Regions from separate parts of the Symmachiella dynata genome, predicted to be linked through region 1. Evidence: riboswitches for the same ligand, from Rfam matches in the RefSeq annotation. Region 1 holds a riboswitch; the other holds the start of a gene.

Evidence for each region. A riboswitch is a leader RNA that binds a small molecule or an ion and turns the genes downstream of it on or off. The one in region 1 is predicted to bind cyclic di-GMP.
Region 2: linked by a shared signal. The riboswitch ahead of Mal52_RS19765 (PKD domain-containing protein) and the one ahead of Mal52_RS21010 (Ig-like domain-containing protein) in region 1 are both predicted to bind cyclic di-GMP.

What each region holds. Positions count from the first base shown of each region.
Region 1 covers NZ_CP036276.1:5,561,937-5,569,725, reverse strand. The annotation lists gene Mal52_RS21010 (Ig-like domain-containing protein) at 1-2,611, opposite strand, end outside; cyclic di-GMP riboswitch class I at 2,661-2,738, opposite strand; gene Mal52_RS21005 (aspartate aminotransferase family protein) at 3,212-4,561, opposite strand; gene ftsH (ATP-dependent zinc metalloprotease FtsH) at 4,734-6,752, opposite strand; gene Mal52_RS20995 (mandelate racemase/muconate lactonizing enzyme family protein) at 7,162-7,789, shown strand, end outside.
Region 2 covers NZ_CP036276.1:5,212,671-5,220,459, forward strand. The annotation lists gene Mal52_RS19745 (CAAX prenyl protease-related protein) at 1-289, shown strand, start outside; gene Mal52_RS19750 (sugar-transfer associated ATP-grasp domain-containing protein) at 483-1,727, shown strand; gene Mal52_RS19755 (hypothetical protein) at 1,699-3,390, shown strand; gene Mal52_RS19760 (type III PLP-dependent enzyme domain-containing protein) at 3,417-4,706, shown strand; cyclic di-GMP riboswitch class I at 5,099-5,176, shown strand; gene Mal52_RS19765 (PKD domain-containing protein) at 5,245-7,789, shown strand, end outside.

The DNA.
Region 1 (7,789 bases):
CGTCATCGTGAGCCCTCATCGACTCATAGACCCGCACGTTAGAAAAGGTGCTGACCGAATTCGGATTGGAAACGTCCTCGTCATTAATGAAGAAGAGGTATCGAACGTCTCCGGTATAAAACTGGCCGATGGGAATGACGATCCGTACCATTTCGGAGTCGTTGGTGTTGGGAACGCGAAAATCCTGCAATCCCCATGAGTCGGTCCCGGCGAGTTGAAACGCGCGGTGTTGGTCGTGGTGCAGGTCCGTGTCAAAACCAATTGCTGAAATCTCCGATGCCCTGAGACTACTGAATTCCAATTCCAGTACGGTGTCAACGGTGATCGTATAGTCGTAGTTAATGCGTTTCCAAACATTACCTGTCAATTGCAACGTCGAGCCGCCGTCGCCGACTGATGCGTTCCCTGCAATGTCTTGCCCTTGGCTATAACTATTGACGCTGTAACTATTGAAATTCAATGGGGGATTGGTCTCTTCGACGACCTCGACGATCAAGTTATTGGCCGAATAGGTCCCGTCCTCGTCCGTCGCTGTGGCTGAAATCGTGAATTGTCCGTCGCTGTTGGCATAGGAGTGAGTGGCTGTCGAGGGGTCGCCGTTGATCTGCTCGATCGTGCCGTCCCCCCAGTTGATGGTCCAATGCGAGATTGTGTCATTCCCGGAATCTGTCGAGAACAGACCAAGTGTGTATGTGCTGCCGCCTTGCGTGGTGTTGCTTCCTGAAATCTCCAGCGTGGCGGCTGCATTCTGAACGGTGATACTTTTAGAAGCAGCGGCATAGGTCCCATAGGAATTCGTCGCAGAGGCTTGAATCATCACGACCGTCGTGCCGTCGGTGTAAACGTGGGATACGCTGTTCGGGTTTCCGGAAACCACTTGGACCGTGCCGTCGCCCCAATTGATGGTCCAGTGTGTGATGGAGTCTGCCCCATCACCCGCGGCCGAAAGTCCCAGTTGGAAGGAGTTTCCTTCGACGACGTAGGTCGCTCCCGATGTCGCTAGCACTGGAACAGGATCGATGACATTGACAACGTGGTTGTCGGCCTCGAACGTCTCTTCGCCATCGGTCGCCGTCACTTGAATCGTGAACTGGCCTGTACCGGTGGTATAAGCGTGTGTGACAGAATCAGAGTTCCCAGCCACGACCTGAATCGTTCCGTCGCCCCAGTTGATTGTCCAGCTTTGAATCGGTGATGCGCCTTCAACAACTTCTTCAAGCTGTAGGGTAAAGGTCTCGTCTTCGATGACGGACGATTCCCCAGAGATGGCAATCTCGGTGGTCTGTTCGGCACGTGTGGCGGAGATGGTGTATTGTCCCACCGAGCCGTATTCGCCGGTGCTGCGCACGACCAACACGTAATTCCCACCGTCGACAGTCGTCGAGATGGTTGCGCCAAAATCATTGGACGGGTCAGCGGTTGCAATTAGGTCTCCCGCCTGGGTTCGCAATTCGAGAACACTATCGAGGTTGGCTCCCACTTCAGCGACGTTCAATTCCAGGGTCAATTGCCCCGCGGCTGCTGTGAAGGAGAAAGCATCTTGATCGCTCATTTTCTCGACGATACCCGAGGACGACGCAGTATTGCCGGTGAAGGAAAGCGTCGTTGCGGAGTCCAACCCGCCATGGTCGTCCGTGCGGTAGCCAAACCCGTTGGCGGCGCGGGCGATGACTGCCATGTCGTCTTGATAAGCATTGGCCGAGTACGTCGTGCCGTCGCTCCACGTGCTGCGGGTTTGGTAGTACGACGACCCCATGATCGGCGCCCAGCCATTGCCGCCGGGATTGTATTCATGGGTTTTCGTGCCACTGCCGTTGTACGCACTTTGATGCCTGAGTCCAAAACCATGCCCCGCTTCGTGGGAAGCCGCTTCGCCGATGTACCGGGCGTTTTTGGCAAGGTGGTCCGGAAAGACATAGACGGTGTTCACGATCGAATCGGTAAAGGAGTTGATGTAACCCAATCCGCCAACGGTCCCGCCATACCAACTGCTATTGCCGCCGATTACCACACGCATTGCTTCGCCGTTGGCGAAGCTGTCAGGTTCGACGGTGGTGACATCAATGTTAAACGGCGCATAGTCTTCAGAGACACGCTGCCAGATTTCGGTAATCGCATCGATTTCAGCCGTGCTAAAGCTGCTGTAATCGCCATCAATGCTGAATGCCGGCGAAGTGATGTTGCTGTAAGCGCCCCATTGCGATTCAAAATGTCCATCAAAATCCAAATACAATTTCACCGAAGCCGTGGGGTTGCTGGAGAGCAACGGCAAACTGGCCAAGGGATATTGTTCACCATCCCCTGATTCGTCGGGGGTTGTGGTCGTTTCGATGGGGTCGAGTCCATGCAGATGGCCACCGGCGCAGCAACCACAGCCGCATCCAGCGGAATGGTCCGTTGCATCATCATCGGTGTGCATGCCGCCATTCAGATCGAGGCTGCTGGACATGACGAGACGGGGTTCCAAAGTTTGAAAACCCAGTCGAAGCTTGTTGAGCGTGGGGAGGCGGCGCGGAGTTCTGGGGATGGCGTGACCGACGAGCCGCGCGAGAAGTGAAGAGGCTTCGGCGGCAAGTTTCGTATTTGATTTCGAACGATCTCGAAACAGCATGGCTGCAATCCCAGAAACGTAAAACGCTATTCAGAAATGAATTGACCTCTTCGGTAGCCTGGCAATCTCTCGAACGAGACCCATGGCTTTGCGTCCTCGTCTCGCGACGAGTTTGCCTTTGTCGAAGGCTCTGGACGAATGCAGCAGCCCGCGGCAAATCTGTGGTATCAACGGTCTGCAATCCTCGAAGCCACCGCCAGAAGGATGCCGATTAATGTTCGACCAACTCTGTTTCGAATGGCATTCGAGAAAGCGAACCGCCATTAAAAACTTGTGTCACAAACCGCGGCGTGTCAAAGAGAAGCTGCCTGCGCTGGCTGCTTTTGCGGTAAGACTTGTCGCGCGTGCAACCTACCTCAAGCAGCGCTGATGCAAGGCAACACGGGATGCAAGACCACGATGTGTTTAAGCAACGCGGTGCGGTGGTTCGCGAACAACGGTGATGCGTGCGGGCAACATGACAAGCAATGTTGCAAATAGCGGACATGACACCCGTAGGCGTGGCAATCGATACCATCGACCGCAGCAAAGCGTCGGTGACAGGTCGGTCGTGATGACCTTCAGTCACTGCTGGGCGGGATATTCATGTTGGACGAACCGTCAGCGGACGATGCGGCGAAAGACGTCCTGCGTCAGATCGGCTTCGAGGAGTCCGTCGAGCTGGCCCGCATCGAGCCCCTGTTTGAGGAGCGCAAACGTTTCGCGGGCGGCCGCCGTGGTTTGGTCGAGTTCCGGGGTCCCTTGAGCGGCATTGAGATAAAAAGAAGGGAACCCGTGGCAGCCCCGTTTGGCCATTTCCTGCACATAGAGCGTGGAGAGTTGCCGAGCGATCGTGGGATCGTCGACGTCGAACTGCAGATAGGGATGGACCGAAATCCCGCCGCAACGGACAGGCAAACCGGTCTCGTCAGCGACTTCGTTCATTCGCGAGATAATCGTACGGCCGAGATTCTGTAGGTACTCGGGGACGCCCCGACGGCGGATCTCTCGCAAGGTGGTCAGAGCAGCACGAATGCCAATCAGGTCGCTCCAGTAGGTGCTGGAAATGAACATTTGTGCTGCCGGTTCCATCACGGCGCGGCTGCCAACGACAGCTCCCATCGGGTAACCGTTGGAAATCGATTTGGCAAAAACGGCCATGTCGGGTTCGATGCCTAGATACGGTTGCACACCGCCGGCGCTTAAACGAAAACCTGTGGAGACCTCGTCGAAGATCAATACGGTATCGTGTTGCTGGGTGAGCGAACGGACTTGTTGCAAATAACCGTCCGGTGGTTCCTCGCTGCGAAGTGGCTCCATAATCACTGCAGCAACCTCCCCGGCGTGTTTCTCCAGGAGCGATTGCAACGACTCGGCGTTGCCATATTCAAAGGGGATGGCGGTTCCGGCCAGTGATTGGGGCACACCAATTGGTTCGATGCCGGGAAACAGATGTGCATCCAATGTGGCATCGGCCGAAAGATTGGCCGCTAGATACCAATCGTGCCAACCGTGATATCCACAAAACAGGATCTTTTCCCGCCCGGTAGCCCCCCGCGCGATGCGAACGGCGATGGCACACGCATCGCCACCCCCTTTGGCATAACGGACCATCTCGGCACAAGGAATCGTGGCGACTAGTTCTTCGGCCAGTTCGATTTCCAATTCATGGTTGATCGAGTAGTTCAAGCCGGATTCAATTTGTTTGCAGACAGCCGCGTCGACAACCGGATCGCAGTAGCCAAGGATGATGGCGCCGATCCCGCTGACCCAATCGATGTATTCGTGCCCATCGACATCCCAAAATCTGGCCCCTTTGGCGTGAGTCGCAAACGCGGGCGAAACGCCCATGGCGGCCCGTGATGGCCTCCGGCTGATCAACTGCGTGGCACCGGGGATCAGTTGCTCGGCGCGGGCGTAAAGCTCCATGGAACGGGGGACACGGCAAACCGTTTTGTCGATGGCGGACATCGAGATTCCTTATTTCTATACCCGTTTTTGAGCGACAAGCAGGCAGGGCAAGTGCTAGAACCTGTTTTAAAACCCGGTTGCGCTTGTTCTCGATACGTTCAGTGCAGTGTCAGTGAGACGCGTCAGAGGGTTTTGAAACGAATTGTACCGAATGCGACGTCCGTCTCTGCTATCATCCCCCTTCGGCGGGTTGAGACGGCAGGTCGTTGTCCTGTTCCGAGTCGGTGGCCTGGGGGACGGGGTTGCGGGCATGGGTCCCTGGTTTGATTTGCGGGCCGATTTTGTGTTCATCCAGAATGGCCTGCAGTTGATCGGTGTTCATGATTTCATTTTCGAGCAGCTCGCGCGTCATGTGTTCCAAGACTTCGCGGCGTTCTTTGATGATATCATGCGCCGTCCGATTGGCCTCATCGACGATGCGTTTGATTTCCAAATCAATTTCGCGAATCGTCTCCTCACTATGGGCACGCTCAGTCGAGGCTCCAAATCCCGAAGCCAGGAACGGGGAGCGGTTGCTCACGTGATAATTCACGCGCCCCAATTTGGGACTCATCCCGAATTCGGTGACCATCCGTCGGGCCAGATCGGTGGCACGTTCCAGATCGTTTTGAGCGCCGGTTGACGTTTCTTGGAAGATCGTTTCTTCGGTGGCGATCCCGCCGAGGAACACGCAAATCCGGTTGAACAATTCGGACTGCGTGACCAAATGCCGCTCTTCATCCGGATGCTGCAGCGTGTATCCCAGTGCCGACATGCCGCGGGGGATGATGGAAATCTTGTGTACCGGATCAGTATGCGGCAAGCAACAGGCGACGAGTGCGTGACCGCATTCGTGGTAGGCGACCCGTTGTTTTTCTTCCGGGGTGATGATCCGCGTTTGTTTTTCCAAACCGGCGATCACGCGTTCGATGCCCTCTTCGAACTCGGCCATGCCGACGGAGGTTTTGTTTTTGCGAGCAGCCAATAGGGCGGCCTCGTTGACGAGGTTGGCCAAGTCCGCCCCGACGAATCCCGGTGTCATGCGGGCGACTCGTTCCAAATCGACATCGTCGCCGACTTTGATTTTCACGATGTGCACTTTGAGGATTGCTTCGCGGCCCTTGAAGTCGGGGCGATCGACTAGAACGTGGCGGTCGAAGCGTCCGGGCCGCATTAATGCGGGGTCCAGTGTTTCGGGCATGTTTGTGGCGGCCATCACAATCACGCTTTGGTCGGAGTGAAAACCGTCCATCTCAACCAACAGTGCGTTGAGTGTCTGCTCGCGTTCATCGTGTCCGCCGGGAGCACCACTGCCGCGGACTTTGCCCAACGCATCGAGTTCGTCGATGAAGATGATCGATGGCGACTTGGCGACCGCTTGCGCGAACATATCCCGCACCCGCGAAGCCCCCACACCAACAAACATCTCGACGAAATCGGAGCCGGACAAACTAAAGAACGGCACACCGGCTTCGCCCGCCACGGCTTTGGCCAGCAAGGTCTTTCCTGTTCCTGGAGGACCGACCAGCAAAACTCCGCGGGGAATCCGTCCGCCCAAGGCTTGGTATTTGGCGGGGTTCCTTAAAAACTCGACCACTTCGCGGAGTTCATCCGCCGCTTCATCAATTCCAGCGGCATCTTCAAACGTGACTTCAAGATCTTCCTGCGCATAGAACCGCCCGCGGCTGCGACCAAACGACATTGCCGTTCCGGCGCCCCCCATGCGGCGGAAGAAGAACATCAGCAACAGGAACAGGATAATCAAGGGGAGGAAGAGCATGAACATCCCCTTCCATTCCGATGGCGGAGGCTCATATGCAAAGGGAATCCCCTTGGATTCCAGCAGCTTCTCTAAACGGTCGCTGGCCATGTCCGACTGCGCGTTGATGGGGATGTAAAACTTTTTCGGAATCGGGGGCTTTCCGTCTTTGGGATCAGGGCGATCTTGAAAGCGGATGAATTCTTTACCGATCGTCAGATTGTGGATGTTCGTGGCATCCAGGCGATCTTTTTGATCCTCGCCTTTATTGATCGCGGTCAGAAATGCACTGTAGTCCATTTCCTGGCTACTATTATTCCGCTCGACGATCGTAACCATCAGCAGAATCACGACGATGAAGCCCAGAATGTACCAATGCAAGTTGCTGGATTGAGGGCGTTCGGGGCGGCTTGGTCCGCGTTTATCCGGCGATTTCGTCGGTTTATCAGTCATGAGATCTCGATTTTGGCTGTTAGTATTTGCCGTATCGTCTTAAATGATTTTTGCAGCGATGCAGGTCGGCTACGGTGAATATCGCTACTGTCATGCGACCCGAAAGTCATCGCTGATCGTTTCATGCGGTTCCTGGTCGTTGGACAATGAATTCCATACTCATTGTAGGCATTCTTGGCGCCACGGTCGGGAGGAACGTTCCTGAACTTTATGTCGTGACGAATCACAGGTCAACTCACGCTGCGACCGCTCCCTGCGGCCTTTCAAACTGCAATTGAGATTCGTGACGGCAATCATCGACAAACTCGGCGATTTATGCAAAATCGGCATGCTGGTCACCCTGGTACGGTGATTGTAGTCTTCGCCCAGCAAAAAACCGTCGGCTCTCCACTCCCTATCGGAATCTTCTATGAAAATCACCAATGTCATCTGTCAAGTTTTGCGGTCCGCGTCAGTCGAATCCAAAACTGCTAGTTGCCAAGACGTTGTCCTGGTGCGAATTCGCACGGATTCGGGATTGGAAGGCATCGGGGAAGCCGATTCCTCGCCGGAGGTCGTCAAAGCCATTATCGACGCCCCATTCAGCCACAACATTGCCTGTGGATTGCGCGAAGTCTTGTTGGGTGAGAATCCGCTGGAAACCGAGCGGTTGTGGCAAAGGATGTACCGGGCCACGATGTATTTTGGACGGACTTCGGTCACAATATCGGCCATGGCGGCGGTCGACATGGCGCTGTGGGACCTCAAAGGCAAGCATTTTGGCGAACCAATTCACCGGCTCTTGGGGGGCAAGCAGCACGACTCGATTCGCGCGTATGCGTCGATTCTGTTTGGCCGCGACGGTCAGGAAACAGCTGAGATTGGCCAACGGTGGATTGCCGCCGGGTATACAGCGGTCAAATTCGGTTGGGAGCCGATGGGTCAAAGCGAAGCGCTGGATATCGAACTCGTCCGCGGCGCGCGAGAGGGGATTGGCGAGAACACGCTGTTGATCGACGCCGGGTGCGTCTGGGATACGCGGACCGCTTTACGGCGGG
Region 2 (7,789 bases), 350 kb from region 1:
GCCGTTGATGGAAGAGGTTTTCTGGCGCGGGTTTTTGATTCGGTATCTGGTCAAAGATGACTTCGAATCGGTCCCGGTCGGCACGTTCACCCCTTGGAGTTTTTCCGCCGTGGTCGTGCTCTTTACATTAGCGCACCCGGAACTCCTAGCCGCCGCCATTTGGTGCGCCGGCATCAACTGGGTGTTGTACCGGACTAAAAACCTCTGGGCCTGTATCACTGCGCATGCGGTGACGAATCTGTTGCTCGGGGTCTATATCCTCGCCACTGGCTCCTGGGCGCTCTGGTAATCCGATCGCTGCGGTCTACTGGTTTCTCGATCAAGCACCAGGCTGTGGTCGGCACAACCGGCACACTCCCCCCCACCCCTCCTTGGTGGCCACGTTGCGAAACGGCATCACGCGTTTTCCCGACGCAACGTGATATTGCAAAGTAGAGTTGAATGTCTGAACGCAGAAGCTCCGAATAATGAGGAATCTAGAGATGGCGAATACCGATTTTGCATTGGATCAAAAAACCGAAACTCCCGGCTTGGAATACCTACGCTGGATGCAAGAGGCGACCGTGCAAGGCAAAGGCCTGGGTGGACTGGTTCGCGAAATCGCCGGCCTGATGTGGGGACCGGGCAAGTTGCAGCCGAACGAATACTTTATGTACAAGCTCTACGACGATCAGCGTTATGGGGCCGATGTCAAAAAAACCTTCTTGGGCGCTCAGCGGCACCACGAATTGCTCGCCGCTCTCGACATGCCCTGGCCCAAAATCGCCAACGACAAGCCGACTTTAACGGCGCTGTTGCGGGGCCACGAATTGCCGATCCCCGAAACACAAGCCATGCGGCACGCCGCTCGGACTTTTCCGGGAGCGAAACCGCTGTTCAGTCGTGAAGACGTACTGCGATTTCTCCGCGAAGAAGCCAACTATCCACTGTTCACAAAACCAACCGCCGGTGCCTGTAGTTTGGGCGTGGCCAATATCGAATCCTACGACGCCGACGCTGATTGCCTGTTGACCAGCGACGGACGGCAGGTCTCGGTCGAAGATTTCGCCGATCAAGCTGAACAATTCGCGGCCGATGGCTACTTGTTCCAATCACGACTCACGCCACACCCTCAGATGGCCGACATCGTCGGAAACCGCATCAGCACGGTGCGTATGTTCGTGCTGGTGGACGAGCAAGGTCCGGTGTTGTTGCGAGCTGCTTGGAAAATCCCGGGCGCCGAAACAGTGGCCGACAACTTTTGGCGCGCCGGCAACATGCTGGGTGGCGTCGATGTCGAGACGGGCGACGTCACGCGGGTGTTGATGCGAACGGCTGAAGGCACCGAACCAGTCGAGGAACATCCGGTGACCGGCACCAAATTCGACGGTCTGACATTCCCCGAATGGGATGCGATGAAAGATCTCGTCATGCGAGGCGCAGCGGCGGTTCCCTCGTGCCACCTGCAAGGTTGGGATGTGGCGCTGACCGATCAAGGCCCCGTGCTGATTGAACTGGAAGGCGACGGCGGCGATTCGATCATGGAACAACTCTGTTTCGATACCGGATTGCTGCAAGGCCGTTACTTGGACTTCCTGAACAAGGCCATGCTGCAACGCAAAGAAAACGCCAAGTCCGCCAAACGCCGCTCACGCAAAAAGCTGTGGGCCAATCTCTCGCAGTTGAACATGAACGCACAACGCAGCGGCGAAACGGAGAGTGAACCGACCACGACGCACAGTGCGTGAAACCACGGAAACCAACCGCGACTGGAAACGGACGTCTTACTTAGATTTGCATTGCACCAAAGAAGTACTCATGCATCCGAATACCAAAGCGCCGCTGGAAGAGCTTCTGGTTTCCGGCGGCGACAACCGTCTCAACCTGCTGGGCGGGGAACGGCTCAATAAATATGGATGCGGACCGCAACCACGGTCCGTCGTTCCATTTGGATCGTGCACGAGTTCTTCCACTTCGCTCCGCGGATACGCGAAAGCGATGCGGACATTGCGTATCCTGCAGGGACAAGATGATTTCGACACGGCTGTCGCCCAGTGCGCACAATCGATCCGCACACGGCTTGCTGAATTGCTTGAGTTGAACGCCGACGTCGACATTGCATTGGCCCCTTCGGGCACCGATGTCGAGTTTCTCGCTGTCGCATTGGCGGGTGGCAATTCCAAGAAACAGATCGTCAACATCGTTGTTGGCCCGGGCGAAGTCGGCAGCGGAACACCGTTGGCCGCCGGATGTTGTCACTATGACAATCAAACGCCCAACGGCCGCAGCAAGACACGCGGAACGCCGATTGACGCCGAACTCGCGTCGCGGGTCACCGTAAAAACCGTCGACATTCGCGGCGCCGGCGGACGACAGTTGGAAGAATCAGAAATCAACGCCGAAGTCACCCAACTGGTCGTCGATTCCAGCAACGATGATACGGTCGTGCTCTTGCACATTGTTGCCCACAGTAAAACCGGTGTCTTCGCCCCCAGCTTCGCCTGCGTCGAACGGTTGCGAGCGGCCTTTCCCGACTTAGTGGTCGTCATCGATGCCGCTCAAGGACGCATCAGCCGCGCGGGATTACGCGACGCGTTGGACCGCGGCTATTTGGTGATTTTTACGGGATCCAAATTCTACGGCGGCCCCCCCTTCTCCGGGGCGCTGCTCATCCCACACACGTTCGACGAAACCATCCAATCACTCGGCCAACTTCCGCAGGGATTCGGCGATTATTTTTCCGCCGCTGAAATGCCCGAACGTTGGACCGCTATCCGCAACGCGCTGCCTAAGAAATCCAACCTCGGCATCGTGCTCCGCTGGACAGCCGCGCTGGCGGAGATCGATGCCTACTACGCCGTGCCGGAATTGACGCGGGACTGGGTGCTGAACTGCTTCGAAACCCAGGCCCCTCAGATCCTCGGTGCGTCCTCCGTATTTAAACTACTGCCAACCACTCCGGCACCGCACGACGAAGAAGTCGACCGTCCACTCGAAGCGCGAACAACCGTTGTCGGCTTTTGGATCACTCCGCCGGGTGAACGAAATGCTCTAGAGAAAACGGACCTCGCACGGCTACATCACAACTTGAATCGCGACATCTCCCTTCTGTATCCCGACTGGGATACGGAGGTTACTTCGCAATGTTTCCATATCGGACAACCGGTCAACCTCGGTACTGCCGGATATATACTACGGGTCGCGATTGGTGGAGAGTTGGTCGTCCGTGTGGCGACCGACGCACGCTTGGGACGTACTTTCGACCAACGCTTGACTTGGTTGCAGCAGCAAATTATGAATCTGCGACGCAAGGTGGAATGCCTTGTTGGAGTGGAAGCTGACGCCGATTCGGTGATTTTCAATCCTGGCGTGGAGTTACCGCTCAAACTGCCTGCCGCCAACTTAAAATGAGTGCCTGAGTATTTGAAAGCGGACGGATGGATGCCTTCGGTCGCCGAATTTCATTGGACGAAGCGGCCGCTGTGGTGCAATCCGCGCAATTGCACGGCCCGCTCACTGACGCGCCGTCCGCCATCTTTCACAACCTGCATCTCATGCAGTCGAGGTTGGCCGAACTAAAATCGGCATTCCCCCCCAACACGTTGCACGCGATTGCCATAAAAGCCAATCCGGTGTTGGAGATCCTCCGCGCAGTTGTTCAAGAAGGCTGTGGGTTGGAAGCGGCCAGTATTGAAGAGGTCCAACTGGCCCTCGCCGCCGGATGCCCGCCGCAACGGGTGATCTTTGATTCGCCTGCAAAAACGACGGCGGAGATCCGCCAAGCCTTGAACGCGGGAATTTATCTGAACGTCGATAACTTCGAGGAACTTCATCGGATCGCCACCGAACTGCAGACGCGTGCCTCGAACTCCGTGGTCGGCTTGCGGGTCAATCCTCAAGTTGGCGGCGGTACGATCTCACTGACTAGTGTTGCCAACACCGACTCCAAATTTGGCATTCCGCTCTCCACAAATCGGGCGGCGATTTTGGAGGCATTTGCGAGCCACGCATGGCTCCGCGGCCTGCACATCCATGTCGGATCGCAAGGTTGTGCCATGGGGCTATTGACCGACGCCATTACGATCGCCGATACGTTGCGAAAAGAAATCGAACAGCACAGCGGCCAAGTAGTCACGCATCTCGACATTGGTGGTGGTTTGCCAACGGTGTACCAATCTGATTTGACTGCCCCCACGCCGGCCGAATACGTCGCTGAGATCCGCAAGCGCGCACCGGACGTGTTGTCCCCTGACCTACAACGCATCACCGAATTCGGCCGCGCGGTCCAAGCCAATTGCGGATTCGCTGCCAGCCGAGTGGAATACTACAAACCCGCACAACAGATGGCCGTGATCCACCTCGGCGCGGACTTCTTGCTACGCCCCGTCTATCGCCCAGAGGATTGGCCGCATGAATTTTTTGTGTTGGATGCACAAGGCTTTCCCAAAACCGGTGAGACGCGTCCGGTGACAATCGTGGGACCACTCTGTTTCGGCGGCGACATCGTCGCTCGTGACGTGCAACTTCCGCCAATCGAAGCAGGCGATTGGATCGTGATCCGCGACGTCGGCGCCTATACGCTGAGCATGTGGTCCCGGCATTGCAGCCGCGGCATTCCAGCGGTCATCGGTTATGAACCTGATCGCCTGGATACCATGCAAGTCCTGCGTCCGGCCGAATCGCCGGAGGATATTGTGCGGTATTGGGGTCATGGTGAACAGATCTGAGAGCACGGTTGAAATCGTTGGCCTGAGTATTGTGCTCTATTCCATGTTTTCTTCCGTACTTGACTCAATCCAGAAAGTCTGGTTAACTAACACCCCTTTCGGAAACCCCCTATTCGTCCAGGGGCAAGCAGACAACCAAAACGAGATCGATCCCCACACGTTTTGAGGAGTGAGAGTCCTGCTAAACCAGTTGTTGTTGGGCCAGACAACATACACGGCGGGTGCAATCCTTTCGCCGCAATTCTCTGTCTAATTATTCCGAGCAGCATCAGCGGGTTCTCTTTGACACGATGTCATTCATGAGACACCTTTGAATAGCAACAGCGTGTTGCCACTTTTGGGTAACGCGCTGCTGTCATAAATACCGCGGGCTGCTGCAACTCCTCCAGAGCCTTCGATAAAGGCAAACCCGTCGTGAGGCGGGGACGCAAAGCCATGGGTCTCGCTCCAGAGATTGCCAGGTTCCCGAAAAGGTCGATCCCAACTCAAACCAGTTTGGAGGAATGCAGCAATGCTTTTCCGCGCACGATCAACTTCCATGTCCACGCAACCCCCTGAAGCGGACATCTCCACGCTGTTCTCGCGCCTGATCGGCTGCGCACTTCCCAAGCAACCTCGGCCACGCAATTCTCGCTCCACCGATTCGCTAAAGTTCGAGACGCTGGAAAGCCGGCTCGTTATGTCCGGCAACCTCGAGTTGAATGGCGGAATCGAAGAGGACAATAACACAGGTCACCCTCAGTTATGCGGCTGTGGTTGCTGCGGCGCTGGATACCTCAACGAACTGAACACCCTCGAATTGAACTCGACCTCTGAGGAATCAGGAGACGGAGAACAATTCCCGCTGGAAAGTCTGCCGTTGCTCTCCAGCAATTCCAACGCATCAGTGAAATTGTATCTGGATTTTGACGGACACTTCGAATCCAATTGGGGCTCCTATAGCAATATCACAACGCCGGCCTTTAGCCTGGATGGAGATTACAGCTCGTTCAGTACCGCCGAAATCAATTCGATCACCGAAATCTGGCAACGCGTCTCTGAGGACTATGCCCCTTTTAACATCGACGTCACCACGATTGATCCCGGCGACTTCAGCAACGGAAATGCCCTACGAGTGGCCATTGGCGGCAACAGTAGTTGGTACAGCAGCGGTGCGGGTGGCGTGGCCTATATCAACACGTTCACCAACTCCATCGTGAACACGGTCTACGTGTTCCCCGACAATCTGGCCAAAAACGCCAAATACATCGCCGAGGCATCATCGCATGAAGCGGGGCATGGGTTCGGGCTGAGACATCAAAGCACTTATGACAACGGCACCAAGACCAACGAATACAATCCAGGCAGCGGCGACTGGGCGCCGATCATGGGGGTTTCGTATTACAAAGCGCGGACTACCTGGCACGACGGGACGACAACGTCGGCCAATACATACCAAGACGACATGGCGGTCATTGCACGTGCGACGAACGGCTTTGGTTATCGGACCGACGATCATGGCAACATCAACTCGGCAACGACCTTATCCTTCGCCGGCAATAATGCGACTGCATCGGGCATCATCGAACGCATGAGCGATGAAGACGCTTTCTCCTTTTCGACGACCGGGGGACAAGTGGACTTGTCCGTCAATGTCGCTGAAGTCGGTGCAAACTTGGACTCCGTCATCGAATTGCGGACCGCGTCCGGACAACTGATCGCCACTGCCGATCCATCGGGAAGTTATGGAGCCGTCATTTCGACCGATGTCGCAGCCGGTGATTATGTGCTAGTCGTCCGCAGCACAGGCGAATATGGCTCAGTAGGACAATACACCGTTTCGGCAACCCGCAGCGAATCCACTGCGACGAATGAAATCTTCATTGCAGGAAATACTTCGGTTGCTGCGGGTGGGTTGTACACATTGAACCTCAGCGAAACCAACACCCAATCCTCAACCATCAGTCGTTGGACCATCAATTGGGGCGATGGCAACATTCAGACCATCAATGGAAACCCCAATACCGTCACCCACATTTATGCCGAGGGTCCGAATGCGTTCAGTATTTCCGCAACCGCCACCGACGCTGCAGGCACCTACCAATCCAATACGCTGACCGTCGACGTATTCGATCCCGCACCGGAATTAGCGATATCCGGTTCGAGCATTGTGGCAGAGGGTTCAACCTACGTTCTGGGTCTCTCGGCCGACGGCAGTGGCGCAGCGACGATCACGCAGTGGACCATTAACTGGGGCGACGGCACGATCCAGACGATCAACGGCAATCCCAACTCCACCAGCCATGTCTACGCCGACGGCACTGCCGCCTTCACGATCCAAGCCACCGCCACAAACGCGGCCGGCACTTTTTCCGCCAACGCACTGGCCGTCACGGTGAACAACGTCGACGCCACGTTGAACATTTCAGGAAACAGCTCGGTTGCCGAAGGCAATACTTATACGCTAAGCCTTGCTGATACCGACCCCGGGGCGGATACAATTAGCAGTTGGACGATCAATTGGGGTGATGGCACGATCCAGACCATCAACGGTGATCCGACGTACGCGACACACGTTTATGCAGGTAGCGGTCAATATGCGATCTCTGCCACTGCTAGTGACGAGGACGGCAGTTATCAGTCCAATGCCGTGGCGGTCAATGTCCTCGAAGCGGCTCCGCAATTAAGCATCTCCGGCACGGGAAATACGGCAGAAGGTTCGTCTTACAACCTGACGCTCAATGCTGATGGCAGTGGTGCCGATACGATTACGCAGTGGACGATTAACTGGGGCGATGGCACGATCGAAACCGTCAACGGCAATCCCAACTCGGCCAGTCATGTTTACGCCGACGGTACTGCCGCTTACACGATCCAAGCCACCGCCACCAACGCGGCTGGCACTTTTTCCGCCAACAACCTGGGCGTCACGGTGAACAACGTCGCTGCGACGTTGAACATTTCCGGCGACAGTTCGGTCGACGAGGGTGAAACCTACACGCTGGACCTGTCCTCCACAGATCCCGGTGCGGACACAATCACCAGTTGGACGATCAATTGGGGTGACGGCACGATTGAGACGATTAACGGTGATCCCTCCTCCG